One region of the Paenibacillus sp. P13VS genome, then DNA from elsewhere that is predicted to be linked to it. Evidence: riboswitches for the same ligand, from Rfam matches in the RefSeq annotation. Region 1 holds a riboswitch; the other holds the start of a gene.
What was found. Region 1 has a riboswitch for cobalamin ahead of GUA98_RS10620 (ABC transporter substrate-binding protein). Riboswitches for the same ligand answer to the same signal wherever they lie in the genome.
Positions count from the first base shown of each region.

Region 2: it holds a riboswitch for cobalamin, as region 1 does, so the genes downstream of both, cobJ (precorrin-3B C(17)-methyltransferase) here and GUA98_RS10620 (ABC transporter substrate-binding protein) in region 1, are expected to answer to the same signal.

Region 1 covers NZ_WYEV01000004.1:179,368-187,087, reverse strand. The annotation lists gene cbiB (adenosylcobinamide-phosphate synthase CbiB) at 1-340, shown strand, start outside; gene GUA98_RS10625 (histidine phosphatase family protein) at 331-978, shown strand; cobalamin riboswitch at 1,149-1,279, shown strand; gene GUA98_RS10620 (ABC transporter substrate-binding protein) at 1,726-2,727, shown strand; gene GUA98_RS10615 (FecCD family ABC transporter permease) at 2,724-3,770, shown strand; gene GUA98_RS10610 (ABC transporter ATP-binding protein) at 3,803-4,612, shown strand; gene cobT (nicotinate-nucleotide--dimethylbenzimidazole phosphoribosyltransferase) at 4,661-5,788, shown strand; gene cobU (bifunctional adenosylcobinamide kinase/adenosylcobinamide-phosphate guanylyltransferase) at 5,785-6,345, shown strand; gene cobS (adenosylcobinamide-GDP ribazoletransferase) at 6,342-7,328, shown strand; gene GUA98_RS10590 (cobyric acid synthase) at 7,424-7,720, shown strand, end outside.
Region 2 covers NZ_WYEV01000005.1:293,456-301,175, forward strand. The annotation lists gene GUA98_RS15045 (precorrin-8X methylmutase) at 455-1,102, opposite strand; gene cobK (precorrin-6A reductase) at 1,172-1,942, opposite strand; gene GUA98_RS15055 (sirohydrochlorin chelatase) at 1,939-3,174, opposite strand; gene cobJ (precorrin-3B C(17)-methyltransferase) at 3,376-5,271, opposite strand; cobalamin riboswitch at 5,671-5,860, opposite strand; gene GUA98_RS15065 (uroporphyrinogen-III synthase) at 6,057-6,881, opposite strand; gene GUA98_RS15070 (endospore germination permease) at 7,012-7,720, opposite strand, start outside.

The DNA.
Region 1 (7,720 bases):
CGCCTTGCTGCTCATTACGGGTGCATGGTTCATGAGATTGAACGCAAAAGGTGCTGCACGCATGGTTCGCCGGGATGCCCGATTGCACCCCAGCCCGAACAGTGGATTCCCGGAGTCGGCCGTTGCGGGAGCGCTGGGCATCAGGCTTGGCGGGCATAACGTCTATCACGGTGTGGCTTCTTTTCGAGCCTATATGGGCGATCAGACACGGCTAATGGAAGCAGAGGATATCGTGCGGACCACGCGTTTGATGTTCTGGTCGGCGGGAGCTTTTGTGCTGTTATGCTGGCTGGTAACGTTCGGCATCTGGACAGCTGGAGGTGCGCTGTTATGGAAGTAGAATCCGGGAAGCATGGAACAGGAGCGCGGGAGATCGTGTTTATCCGTCATGGGACAACTTCTTGGAATGTGGAAAAGAGATATCTCGGACATACCGATATCGGTCTCCTGCCGGATGCAGAGCGGGAACTGGCGCCGCTTCGCGAGTCCATTCGCGGAATCACATGGGATGCGCTATATTGCAGTGATCTGCTGCGCTGCCGGCAGACCGTGGAACGAATTGCTCCGGTACAAGCAGGACAAGTACAGTATGATCCGCGTCTGCGTGAGATTGATTTTGGGCAATGGGAAGGGATGACTTACAATGAGCTCAAGGGCAATCCGCTCTACCGGAATTGGATTGATGCACCGCAGGATGTGACGCCACCGGGCGGCGAGCCTTGGCAGGCTTTTGCTGCGCGGATCGACTCTTTCGTGAAGGAGTGTCTTGTGTCCGTTTCGCCAGAGGAACATATCGAAGAAAATTATGTTCCTGCGATTGCCGTTGTTACCCATGGCGGTGTCATTCGGTATGCCATGTCACGTCTCATACCGGAACTGGGATTCTGGGATACGCAGGTCATTCCGGGGCAAGCCATTAAGGTTCGGCTTGAAAAAAGCGGAAATCGCTGGGTTTCAAGCAGGGTGTCTTTTCCGTGAATCGGGTTGTAAGGATGTGCAATATAACCTATAATCACAACAGAAGTGTGACTTCAGCATGAATACATATCTCGTTATGCGCTTAAGCGCTGAGGGATGGGACATGCTCACTTGAATGGTTACTATATCAGCGACCACGGGTCCCTTGTGCGCAAGAAGAGCTCATCGAGTTAATGCAAACGATGAACGGCACAAAGGGTGAAATAGGGAAGCCGGTGTGAATCCGGCACGGTCCCGCCACTGTAAATCAGGACAAGCAGTCCTGTAAGTCAGGTTACCTGCCCTGGACGTACAAACCGGTGTTCCTTCGAGGAAAGGACAGCGTTTCGGGCAATTCTATGTGCATGAACAGCGGGTACGCTGTAGATGTGCAGATCGCCATATGCGAGACGTCATCCCTGATCCTGACGTAAGGATCGGGGATTTTTTTGTTCATATAGGATGAACCTGTAAGCTTTACACTAGACCACTACGATTGCAGTACCGTCTTCCGATCGCTGTTATCCCCCAGATTTCTTTGATCCCCTTATTAAAAGGGGAAATCCGGTGATAGCGTATGCTTCCGGTGTAGCTTCCCTTCGGAAAGCTTTTAGGCGAACACTTCGTTTCTCCAGATCGGTTCTGCACTCTCCGTTAACGTGTAAATGTTGCAGTTCAAACCTTATATAGGAACACCAAAGTATGGGGAGTAAGAGTTTGAGCATGTCGCAAGAAATAGTACAAATAGAGAAGGGGAGAATGAACAGAATGAACATCAAGAATTGGAAAGGCATGGCGTCCCTGCTGACAGCAGCGATGCTCACACTGGCTTTGGCCGGATGTGGAAATGCAACAACGAACGAGGGAACAGGTACGTCTACGCAGCAGCCGGCACAGGAGCAATCCCAAGGCCAGGAGCAGACGGATCTCAAAACACAATATCCACTTACGGTAACGGATGCAACTGGTGAATCCTTCACGTTTGAGAAAGCGCCAGCCAAAATCGTATCCGTGTCTCCGGCAGAAACTGAGTCATTGTTCGCCCTTGGACTGGACGAGCAGATCGTAGGCGTATCCGACTATGACGATTATCCGGAAGCTGCAACGACCAAACCGAAAATGGGCGGTGTAACGAAGCCCAATGAAGAGTCAATTATCGCAGCTGAAGCAGACATCGTATTTACAGGCATCTCCATGAGCGAAGAGGCTGTGACCAAGCTGCGCGAGCTGGGTATCACCATTTTCAAAACAGATCCGAAATCGATAGACGATGTCATGAACAACATCGAAACGTTCGGAAAAATCACGGATCATCAGGAGCAGGCACAGGAGCTCATCACGAAGATGAAACAGGACGTGGCTGACGTAACCGAAGCGGTTAAGGCTGTGAAGTCGGAAGATCAGAAAAAGGTATATGTTGAATTCTCCCCAGGCTGGACTGTGGGTAAAGGCGAATTCATGGATGAACTGATCACCGTAGCCGGTGGAATCAACGTTGCTTCCGACCTCGTGGGCTGGAATGAAATTAACGAAGAGAACATTATTGCTTCCAATCCCGATGTCATTCTGTACGCGAATGATGTTATTGATGAAAACTCCAAAACACTGGATCAGATCATCAAAGAGCGCAGCGGCTGGGATCAAATCACAGCTGTGAAAGACGATGCAGTCATTGGCCTGGATGCCAACCTGCTGAGCCGTCCGGGTCCACGTGTAACGGAAGGTTTGAAAGCTGTAGCCAAAGCGATCTATCCTGACCTGTTCCAATGAGTAAAAAGCTGGCAGTGTACGGAACAGCCGGAATTCTGCTGCTTGTGCTGACTGTGCTGATCTGTACGGGCATCGGTTCAGTGGCTCTGCCTGTCCGTGACATTGCAGGCATTCTGCTTCATCACATGCCATGGATCGGAGACTGGATCACGCCCGACTGGAGTACGGCAGCCGAGCAGATTATATGGAAGGTCAGGTTCCCGCGGGTGCTGCTTGCTGTACTCGTGGGTGCATCGCTGGCCATCGCCGGAGCGGGCTTCCAGGGGGTTCTTCGTAACCCGCTGGCAGATCCGTTTACGCTTGGCGTATCGTCTGGCGCATCGGTGGGCGCTGCTTTTCTGATTTTCTTCGGATTGCAGTATGCACTGATCGGAATCTGGACCTTGCCGCTCGTTGCGTTTCTGACGGGCGTGCTCACATTATGGTTTGTGCTCGCCCTGGCTCGTGAAGGGCGCAAAATACCGACGCACAGCCTGATTCTGGCGGGTGTGGTGATGCAAAGTTTTCTGGGAGCGGTGGTCTCCTTCCTGTCGACCATGTCGAAACAGACAATTAACGAAATTATATACTGGACGATGGGAAGTCTGGCTCTGCGTGGGTGGTCGTATACGGCCATCCTTTTCCCGTATTTTATACTGGGTCTGATTTTCCTCTGGAGCCGTGCCCGTTCCTTGAATGTGCTTGCACTGGGGGAACGGCAGGCTGCACATATCGGTGTCCAGGTGGATGGACTGAAGCTATCCGTCCTTGCCGTAGGAACACTGCTTACCGCCGGGGCGGTCTCGGTTTCGGGTGTCATTGGATTCGTAGGTCTTGTCATCCCGCACATTCTTCGGCTGATCGTTGGGCCTGACTATCGTTTGCTGGTTCCCTTGTCCGCGATTGGCGGAGCCATCTTCATGGTATGGGCAGACACGATTGCACGCTCCCTGCTGGCACCGACCGAAATTCCGCTTGGTGTGGTGACGGCCTTTGTCGGGGCTCCTTTCTTCGCGTATCTGCTGCATCGGAATAAAAAGCTGCGAAAAGGGGTGATGCCATGAGTACAAACATGAGTGCAAACATGAGTGCAAACATGGGTACAAGCATTACCTCAAACGATCCACTGATTGAAGTTGCTGGTGCAGGCAAAATGTATGGAGAACACCGGGCACTGCATAACGTGGACTGGCGTGTCACAGAAGGCGAATGGTGGGGTGTAGTCGGTCCAAACGGAAGCGGAAAATCAACGCTGCTCCAGCTCATCGCAGGAACCGAACAGCCTGGCGCAGGCAGCATTCGGATTGCAGGGCGGGAGATTACCTCATACACTCGCAAAGACCTGTCCCGCATGATTGCGGTGCTGCAGCAGGATGGCCTGCCTGCCATCTCCTATCCCGTCCGAGATGTGGTGGAGATGGGACGTTATCCTTATCAGAATTGGTTAGGCAGGGAATCGGCGGATGGAGCGGCCGTGGTGGACCGGGTACTGGAAGAACTGGGTCTAACGGAAATGGCCGACAGGCCGCTCGATGCACTCAGCGGCGGGCAGAGGCAGCGGGTGGCGCTCGCCAAAGTCATGGCCCAGGAACCCCAATTATTATTGTTGGATGAGCCAACCACCTTTCTTGATATCCGATATCAATTGCAATTCATGGAGCTATTATCTTCGTGGCGGCAAAAAAATAACATTACCATTGTGGCTGTGCTGCACGATCTGAACCTCGCTGCGCAATTCTGCGATCATATTCTCGCCCTGCGCGAGGGCATGTGCGTGAGCAGTGGACCACCGCATTCGCTGATGACGGAAGAGAACATTCGGGATATCTTCCGGGTGAACCCGGCGATGGTCAATCATCCCGATACTGGACTGCCGCAATTGCTGCTGCGGCGAGAACACGAGTGAACGTTAAGCGGGGCGACCCTATATTTTGATGAAGGAAGTGCTGGCGGTATGAATAATGAACAGATGTTGGAACAGTTAATTGATCGGATCGTGGGTCCTAATGAAGAAGTGGCGGCAGAGGCCTCTGCTCATGTGGATTCATTAACGAAACCGCCGGGCAGTCTCGGCAAACTGGAACAGCTGGTTATTCGACTTGCGGGGATAACTGGCGAGGCTCGGCCTTGTCTGGATCGCAGGGCCGTCATCGTTATGGCTGCCGATCACGGCGTCGTTGCCGAAGGCATCAGTGCGTTCCCGGCAGAGGTAACGCCGCAGATGGTTCATAATTTTCTGGCAGGAGGAGCGGCCGTCAACGTTCTGGCGCGCCATGCAGGGGCAGATGTTATCTGTGTGGACATTGGTGTGAATGCCGATCTGGAACACCCGGACCTGGTCTCCCGCAAAGTGCGCAAAGGTACAGCCAACATGGCGCAGGGCGCAGCGATGAGCCGTGATGAAGCGATTCAGGCGATTCTAATCGGAGCCGAGGTTGTGGCGACTGAAGTCGCAAAGGGAACTCAATTATTTGTCACCGGTGAAATGGGTATCGGAAATACTACGGCGAGTGCCGCAGTCATGTGTGCTTTAACCGGAACAGCACCCACATCTGCGGTTGGTCGGGGAACAGGGATGGATGACGCAGGTTTGCAGCGCAAAGCTGCTGTTGTCAGCCGGGCACTTAGTGTGAATGCACCGGATGCAGACGATGCCCTGGATGTGCTTGGCAAAGTGGGCGGATTGGAAATTGCCGGACTGACAGGTGTCATCCTCGCAGCGGCAGCTCATGGCTGCCCTGTTGTGGTGGATGGGTTTATCTCCACTGCAGCGGCACTGATTGCGAGACAGCTTGCTCCGGTCAGTGTGGAATATATGATTGCTTCTCATACCTCGCATGAAAGTGGACATGCTGCGCTTCTGCGCGAACTTGGCCTCAAACCGATGCTGGATCTGGACATGCGGCTGGGTGAGGGGACAGGTGGTGTACTCAGTCTTCATCTCATCGATGCGGCTTGCCGTATTTTGAATGAGATGGCCACTTTTGCAAGCGCTGGTGTATCGGGAAGCTCGAATGAGAATGAGACCGTGGATGACTCATCGACAACTGCTGGAGCAGTTCGGGGAGAGGTATCTCCATGAGTGTACTTGTAACGGGCGGGGCAAGGAGCGGCAAAAGCTCCTTTGCCGAACGTCTCTGCATGCAGCGCTCCTCCGAGGCCTGGTATGTCGCAACCGCACAGGCGTACGATGACGAGATGCGTGAACGGATACGTCTACATCAGAATCAGCGGGATGAAGTGGGGTACCTATGGCATACCGTGGAGGAACCCTTGGCACTGCCAGAACTCATTACAAGAATGGGAGAATCGCAGACAGGATCGTCAGCTCCGACCATTTTGGTGGATTGTCTGACGCTCTGGTTGACCAACGTCCTGCTTACCCATGAGCAAGAGCCTGAACAGGTTGTTCTGGATCATATGAATGCGCTGGTAACCGCCATCGAGTCCTATCCCGGGCTGCTTGTTCTGGTTACGAATGAAGTGGGGGACGGCATCGTACCGGAGTATGCGCTTGGCAGAAGGTATCGGGATCTGGCGGGCATATTGAATCAGCGGGTCGCAGCCATCTGCCGTGAAGTATTTCTGGTAACGGTAGGGATTGCAATGGAGCTGAAGAGCAAGGAGTATCGCTTATGAGCCATGACAGTAACGACAACCAGCCTAATCGTGAGGAAATGACCCGTGAAGATCACCTGAATCAGGTAAACGAGGGGCCTGCTCAGGGTGCGGAGTATGTAAACCGACTGGATCAAAAACATGCGGCTGCGGCCGCTTTTCAATTTTTGTCCCGTTTCCCGGTGAAAATGCAGATTGACTTCGTTCCGCCACTGCTGCGGGAAAGTGTAGTCTATTATCCGCTGGTCGGTGCGGCCATTGGCTTAAGTGTCTGGATTGGTGGCGCGCTTACCGGTGCACTGCTGCCATCGTTCCCGGCGGCCGTATTGACCCTGACCCTATGGGTATGGCTTACGGGAGGACTCCATCTGGATGGCTGGATGGACACAGCGGATGGCCTGCTCAGCTATCGTACCCGTGAGCGAATGCTGGAAATTATGAAAGACAGCCGCGTTGGAGCCATGGGCGTAATTGCCTGCGTGCTGCTGCTCATGATGAAAGCAGCCTTAATTGCTGATTTTATCGCACGTGGTAACTGGCTGTATGGAGCGCTGCTGATTCTGCCCATGATCTGGAGCCGTTGGTTCATGGTATATGCCATTTCAGCTTGGCCGAATGCTAGGGGAGACGATGGACTTGCTGTCCTGTTCAAGGGCCTTGGGGAACGGAAAGAAGTCCAGCGGGCACGGAGTGCTGCGGTTGGTCTGACCATACTGGCGGCTGTCATTACACTTGCTGCAGTGTGGATCTTTCAGCCTGGCAGCAGTATGGTAGAAATGCTGGCGATGGATAGGGGCCTTGGGACATTACCTTGGTGGCTATATCCTATTGCAGCTGCCATTTTGGTACCGCTGGCGGCATATCTTATCGGCAAGTTCGTTGCCGGACGCATCAGCGAGAGGTTAGGCGGACTTACTGGAGATACATATGGTGCGATGAATGAGCTGCTGGAAGCCGCTCTGCTGGCAGTGTTAAGTCTGCTGCAGGGATTATTTTTGATATAGGGAACGAATGGAAATGAGTAATGTGGAGCACAACGCGAAAGAGCTGAGGTGATTGGAACGTGCAGGATACGCCTGTAGGACAAGCGGCGGTATTGATGCTGCAAGGTACGGCATCGGATGTGGGGAAGAGTGTTATTACTACGGCATTATGCCGGATATTCAAGCAGGATGGCTTCAGACCGGCCCCGTTTAAATCACAAAATATGGCACTTAACTCCTACGTAACCGAAGATGGCAAGGAGATTGGCAGAGCCCAGGGAGCGCAGGCAGAAGCGTGCGGCATTGAAGCAACAACGGATATGAACCCGATATTGATCAAGCCCGTGCGGGATATGCACTCGCAGATCGTGGTGCACGGTGTACCTTTTGCCCAGATGAGCGCTTCGGATTAT
Region 2 (7,720 bases), on a different contig from region 1:
TCTAATGCCACTAGAAGATTGAATCAAATGGCAGTTATTAAGTTTACATTTTATTACCTTCACACTTTAGTGATTGAGCGATGATTCAGGATTGGATTCAGGATTGAACTCCCTCATGCACTTTGTACCTTGCATGCTCCAACATTCGCTCCGTTTCAATTGATCATGGCTGCACTCTAACGAACTCAGGAAGTCCTATTCGAGCCAATTTCCACAGACTGAAAATCTAACGAATTATAGCGTCGTTATTTCAACATAAAGCCGATGTTCCCACCGTTTTTGGCGGCTTTGAGCAGAATAGCTTCACTCAGGTTTGTTAGAATGTATAACTCGTGATTATCTGCGATATAAGGCTCTTGAGGTTCGTTAGCGCTGCCCTGGTACTCCCTGCTCGGGTACACTCATGGACGTTCTAGGACGCTCTAGATACGCTCAGTTTAGGCTGAAAAAGCGACTATGCCTTCACTGCCATCAGCGAGATTGCGTTCAACGCAGCTACCACAATGGTGCTGCCGCCTTTGCGGCCGATGTTCGTGATAAACGGGATGTCCAGCTTGCGCAGCTCATCCTTGGATTCGGCTGCGGACACGAATCCAACAGGCATACCAATGATCAAGCCTGGCTTGGCTTCGCCTTCTTTTACCAAACGAATCAGCTCAAGCAATGCTGTCGGTGCATTACCTATGGCGTAGATTCCGCCATCGTATGCCTTCGTTGCTTTACGCGTCGAGATGATGGCCCGCGTTGTATTCAACCGTTTCGCTTCCTCCATCACATCCGTGTCGGAAATATGCACGTGCACATCTCCGCCGAACCCGCGAATACGATCCTTGCTTACTCCAGCCTGGATCATCTGTACGTCGGCAATAACGGATTGTCCCGCACGAAGAGCTGCAATTCCTGCCTGAATGGCATCTGGATGGAAAACCATACTGCGGCCAAGTTCGAAGTCAGCTGAGGCATGAATGACACGCTGTACAACGGGATATTGCTCCTCCGTGAATGGGTGCTCACCCAGCTCCTCGGTAATCATCTCGAAGCTTTTTCCCTCAATCTCCTGAGGCTGTACAGTTAAAGGTTTAAATTCCGTTTTGAAATCCATATGCACTCACTCCTTCGATCGTAATATGATTCAAAATGGGTCTATCCCAATTTGATCTATTCGGGTGTTCTACTCCATCAATACACGCTTCAACTCGGAGAGTACGCCTTCAAACTCATCAAACACCGTTCCGAATTCGGCCTCTGGGCGAGATATCAATACAACCTGAATGCCAAGCTCCAGTGCAGATTGAATCTTCTCATCTACAGCTCCGGTCTTGCCGCTTTCCTTAGTCACCATAACGGTGGTGGCATAATGCTTGTACAATGCTTCATTCATTTCACGGGAAAAGGGTCCCTGCATCGCAATAATATTGCGCTGTTCCACACCCAGTTCACCGCATTTCTCCATATTGTCGAGACGCGGAAGCATACGGGCAACGAGACGAATGTCAGGATCACCGAGCAGATGCTTGGTGAAAATCTGCAGCGTTTTGCTTCCAGTCGTTAACATGACAGAACCTTTGAGTTCTTTTGCCTTAAGAGCGGCTTCCTCATAGGAGGGCACGACATGAAGCAGCGGATGGTCATCGTAGGCAAGTCCCGTTCGCTCGTAACGGATATAAGGGATTCCTGCCTGTCTGGCTGCTTCCATGGCATTGGCATGGGCCTCTTCCGCAAAGGGATGACTTGCATCCACGATGGCACGGCTTCCTTTTTCACGGACAAGCTGGACCATGGCTTCGATCGTCAGCCTGCCTGTTCGAACCGGCAGCCCCGCCTCGGACAGACTGAGCGCCGCACTCTCGGTTACAACCGATGTGAGTACGTCCATCCCCTGCTGCTGAATCTGCACAGCCAATTCCCGCGCATCACTTGTACCGCATAACATCAAGATCATGGACGGTTCACCCGCTCCGAAGCAGCTGCGATCTGAGCATGCCCTGCATCTTCTGGTGAGGTGTGCTCTCCGTCTCCGCCCTCTTCATCTTGATTATGCAGCGCACCTTCGTGGTCATGATGCGAATGGTGAAGTTCCCCATCGTGGTCATGATGATAATCCAGCGATGCTTCACGGCTGCTCACGGCATGTTCGTGAGTATGCTGCTCCTCATGGTGATGCTCGTGATCATGGGCGTGATGATCGTGGGTGTGTCCATGGTCGTGGTCATGATGATGGTCATGGCTGTGATCGTGTGCATGATCATGATGATGGTGATGGTGGTCATGGTCATGATCGTGGTCGTGATGATGATCGTGGTCGTGATCATGGTGATGGTGGTGATGTTTGGCAGCCTCAAGTCTGAATTGGCAGTTGTCGCAGTTGGCCATTACCCGTCCATTCAACCCTTCGTTCGCACGTTCCAATACCAGCTCCACCAATTTCGGATGGAATCCAAAATATCCCCCGATCTCCACCTGAATGTCCGGATGTGCCGCAGCAAATTCTGCAGTCATCTCATCAATGCGTTTGATCAGTACACCTGTGAACAGGAAATAAGGCATGATGACGATCTTCTTCGCTCCGAGCAGGAGACAACGCTGCAAACCATCCGGGAAGGAAGGCTGCGTCACCCCAATAAAGCTGCTTTCGGCCCACTTGTAAGGGAGCTTCTCCCACAACATCCGGGTCATTTTGAAGAAATCACTGTTGGCATCCGGGTCACTGCTTCCCCGCCCAAGGACAAGTACGGCCGTCTCTTCATCCGTGACAGGAGCTGGCGGAGCCAGCACTGCTGCGCCGCCTTGGCCCGCGGTAACAAGAACAGGCTGAGCTTCCTGCAGACGAGTCTGCATAATTTGAACGACCTTCTCATGTACGCCAATCGGACGCCCATATACAAATTCCACTTGCGGATAACGGATCTTGGCCCGGTCGATGGCATTCGGAATATCAATTTTGGCGTGGCCCGCAGCAAACAGAATAATCGGCACCAATACGACACGCGTTGCCCCTTTATCTACACAAGCCGTAACGCCTTCAGCAATGCTCGGTCTTGTTAATTCCAGAAAACAGGTCTCTACCACGGTATTCTCCGGCGCTTTCTCCGCTACCGCTCGTGCAAACTCCATTAACTCCCGGTTTCCCTCTGGATCACGGCTGCCGTGTCCAACCAGCAAAATGGCATTCATCATGGCTTCTTCCTCCCCCGCCTGATCGATAGACCAGGCATCTCAATTTTAGGTTGTGCTTACTTGGTACACGAGCCTTTCACGCAGGGTAACTGGTTACCCAATCATTTCGATCTATATAAAAGTGCAATGGAATTTTTTTCGGTATAACTACAAATGCTGGTTAAAAAATATCAGATGGTAACAACACTCGCGCGATCCCTAGTCGCCGCATACCGGGTTTACTTCCACGGTCACAGGCGCATCGACGTGACGGAAGCCTTGGATTACTCCAACCCGTTTGAAAAATTTATGGAACCTCTCATTCGGATGTCCCTTTTCCTTGTACTCCGCTACGATTCGCTCCACTATCCCGCCAATCTGATCACCTGGAATCCCTTCGGCTACCGGCTGGGCAGGGTGAGCGTTTCGTCCGAACTTCTTGCCGCCAAGGAACAGGTCGTATCCGCCCTTGCGGTAGACGATGCCGATGTCCTCAAGCACGGCACCGTAACATGCCATGCCGCAGCCATTCAGAGCCACGCTGGTCTCTTTCGGCGCACTAAGTCCGCCTATAACAGCCTGCAAATGATTGGCCATCGGAACGGCATCATCCTTCTCCATGTTGCAGAAGTCACAGGCCTTCACCTTGATAACGTCACCGATCGGCACCACGATGAAATTCGCTGCACGCAGTTCTTCTACCAGCTGATCCGGCTCAAAGGTCGGTACCCGCAAAATAATCTGATGCTCCGGCGTGTATTCCAGCTCGCCTTCTTCACTCGCGCATTGTGCCAGCAGCGCCATCTGGGCTGCGGTAAACTTCTTGTTGCCGACACCAGGCGACACGCTAATCTCGAACAGCGGTGCCTTGCGTCCCGGCTCGGGTGCTGTCCGCACAGCAGCTGCCCCGGCAGTCTGCGTTCCGGCTGGCATCCCTGACCCGGCTGCATCCAGCCAGCGGCTGGCCGCTTCGCCAGATAGCTTGCCGCCTGCCGCAAGCCGCGTCAGTGCTTCGGCAGCCAGTTCGGCCGCACCAGCATGCGGCACCGCCAAGGCAGCACGAAGTGCGCCTTCCACCGCTGCAGGCCGCTCGGCTGCAAGCACTGCGGTGCTGCCGCCCGCTGGCTGAGCAGCAGGCAAGCCAGCGCCCTGCTGCCCTTGCGGTCCCATGCCCGTACTGGCGCTGGCGCCGCGCAGGGCTGGTTCCGCAGCTAGCTGCGCGGTCTGCGTATCGCGGACTGTGCCTGCTGCATCGGCGGAAGCGGCAGAACGGGCCTCCATCGCGCCGAGCGACCAAGGCTCAGCTTCCGTGCGGAGCCGCTCATGCGGTCTGAGCGGCTGTTCCACGGTATTCAGCGTGTATTTCCGCTGATATCCGCGCGGTGTGACCATGAGTCCTTCGTACATCATGGTCGAGGAGTTACCAATGATCACGGTCGTCAGCATGCCGATATCATGATTCAACATGTCTTCCAGCGTGGTCATCACGACATCCTGACGTTCACGGTAGGCACTTTTTACAAGCCCCACCGGCGTCTGGGGACTACGGTACCGCAGCAGCATCTCCTGCGTCTCCACGATCTGGCGTGTCCGGCGTCCACTGCGAGGGTTGTACAGAGCAATGACAAAATCAGCTGATGCTGCTGCTTCAACTCGGCGAATAATCGTCTCCCATGGCGTAAGGTGGTCACTCAGACTGATCGTACATGCATCATGCATCACGGGTGCGCCGAGCAAGGAAGCACAGGATTGAATGGCAGATACACCCGGAATAACCTCAACGCCAACGCCGGTTTCCGGCTTCCAGCCTTGCTCCATCAGCACCTCATACACCAGTCCGGCCATGCCATATACGCCTGCGTCGCCACTGGAGATTACTGCAACGATTTTGCCCATCTCGGCCTGTCTGACCGCTTCCTGTGCCCGGCTGACTTCTTCGGTCATGCCTGTCCGTACAATCTCCTGTCCGTCCAGGAGTGGACGAATCAGATCAACGTAGGTGTTATAACCAATGATGACCTCACTCTCCCGAAGTGCCTCCAATGCCCGTGTGGTGATATGCTCCATCGCTCCTGGGCCAAATCCGATAATCAGCAGCTTTCCTTGATTCTGCATTGCTTCTCCTCCTCCATCTCCCTGTTCACCCTTAGCGCGTCAATCACATCTATATACATCGCTTCTTCAACCATGGTCTGTAGCAGAGCTCTGAATTATTGGGTGCTCCGTGCAGCTCAATCTTCTTATCCCGGCTATTCCAAAACAGTGAAAAAGGACGGCTTGACCGACCTTCTTCTTCGCGGCATGTTCGATTAGATCCGGTTCCGGATCGACTGTAAAAAACAAAAAAATCCCATCCTTATAACGGATGGGATACGCATGTACGTACACTCAAGAAGACAGTCCACGGCCCTATTGAGGATAGACCTGTGGCTGCATGGCCGCAAAGGGCCTGCCAGGCGAACCGGTTGTTCGCCCGTTTCCTGATTCTTCGTACACCACTCCTTTCCGCGAAGGGTTCGGTGACACATGCAAGGTAGGTCTCCTGGCTCTGGATCATCAGCTTCCTTTTCTGTCTTCCCCGGATGTCCGAGTGACTTGGATGAAAAGGGCTTCCCCATTACAGTGGCGGGACCGCTCGGGATTTGCACCCGATTCCCTGTTACCTCTTGCTCGACGCAAGAGCACCTTGCTTGTTTTCATGAATGATATTGCTTTCATCATAACACCGCTCAGGAAAAAATGTCCATGCTTATGATGCTTGTCCACAATTCTATGTTCAGACAAAACACAAAAAAGTTCTGATCCAGAACAGATCAGAACTTGAATGTTGATATCCATATATGTAGCTCTCATAACGATCTTATCGAATCCTTTAACAGACCTGCGTCCTGATCTACTTATCAGGATTTTTCTGCGTGTGCTGCAGCAACATATCGTCCCAGTTCAACGATGAGTGCTCCCATCTTTTCTTCCTCCGGAACAACAAGTGCTTCAATTCCTTCTTCACGCATGGCGTTTGCAGTCACCTTACCTACAGATGCAGGAATCACACCGTCCCGGAAAGCCTGCTGCATCTGTTCCAGCTTGCCTTGGGAAGCTGCGTATGCTGCCAGAAACCGTACTTGGGGGCCGCTGGTGAATGCTACGGCATCGACCTCATGCTGCACGATTTCATTCAAAAGCAGTTCCAGTTCGGCCTCTTCCGGTGGTACATGGCGATAAGGCAGAACCTGTCTTACTTCAGCACCCTGTTCTTCCAGCCAGTTGACCAGCTTCGGTGCAGTTTCTCCATGAAGCTGGAGCATGACTTTTTTGCCGGCAAGATTATGTGGCGCGAATTCTCGGATCAGTCCGTCCGTACTACCGTCATCATCCCGGACCAGCGGTGCAAGCTTGCGCTTGCGAAGTGAGTTCACCGTTTTGTATCCTCTTGCTGCAATGGAGGCTTCCGCCAAGACATCCAGCAGTTGACCAGCTATGTCCATATCCTCTGCCATTTCAAATATGGCATCCAGTCCCATGCCTGTAGTTAATACCGCCCAGTCGGGTGGATCAGAGATCAAGGAGACGAGACCGTCGCGTATGTTCCGATCATCCAGGAATACCGTTCCCTGTGCTGGCCGCACGAGTGGAATACCACCCATTTTCTCAACTAACAACGCCATTTCCTTGGATTTACGCGGTCCCGTCAGTGCTACACGTATACCGGCCAAATGTTGAGCCATTCATGTTCCCCCCAGTTCGTTCGTCCGAACGTCATTCGTTTGACTACAGTATACAGGGTAGTTTCATGGAGGGAAACCTTGTTTCACGTCATTTGGCGTGTTCTTCTATAACGATTTTTTATGATTGGCATCAGGAAGGCTGAAGCTCGCCCCCCTGCATTTCATCTTTTCCTGTGTTGTCTTCCTGATCGGAATTGCGTCCTTTCTTCTCCTGCTCATGCTGTTTTTGGGTTGTATCGCGATGGTTCTCTCCTTGGCGTGAGGAACCCCTTTCCTTTTTACGTGGTCGAAGAAACACAAAAAGAATGATTGGAAAGATCACTTCGAACAGAATGGCAATCCATGTCCATTCCCGCGTGAAGCGGAACAGCTGAATTGCATTTTTGAAAAACCAGAACGCACATACGAATCCTACCAGTGCAACAGGACCTGTCATGAGCTTCCCGGATACCTTAGGAATCATTCGCTTCAATCCCCAGCAGATAAAAAACAGATCAAAGGCAATTTTCGTGATCATCGCCGGCAGGGTAACTGCAGCTAAAGCCAGGTCAAATCGGTCCAGAAAATCACTGACCTGCAGTTGTCTGGCGAGCTCGTAAGATGGATATACCAGCCTTGATGCAATGGGTACACCAATTGAAGTAATGGTCTCCACCATGATTAACATCATCAGCAGGGCAGCGATCGTAATCCCCCATGCCACGGATTTGAAACGAAAGTCCCTCCCCTTGACCACAAAAGGCAATGCTATCATCTCCCCGAAGAAAGAGAAGATATACCAGCTTCCTTTGCCCACACCTGCAGCATCAATATCAAAGTATGGCATGAGGTTATCCAGA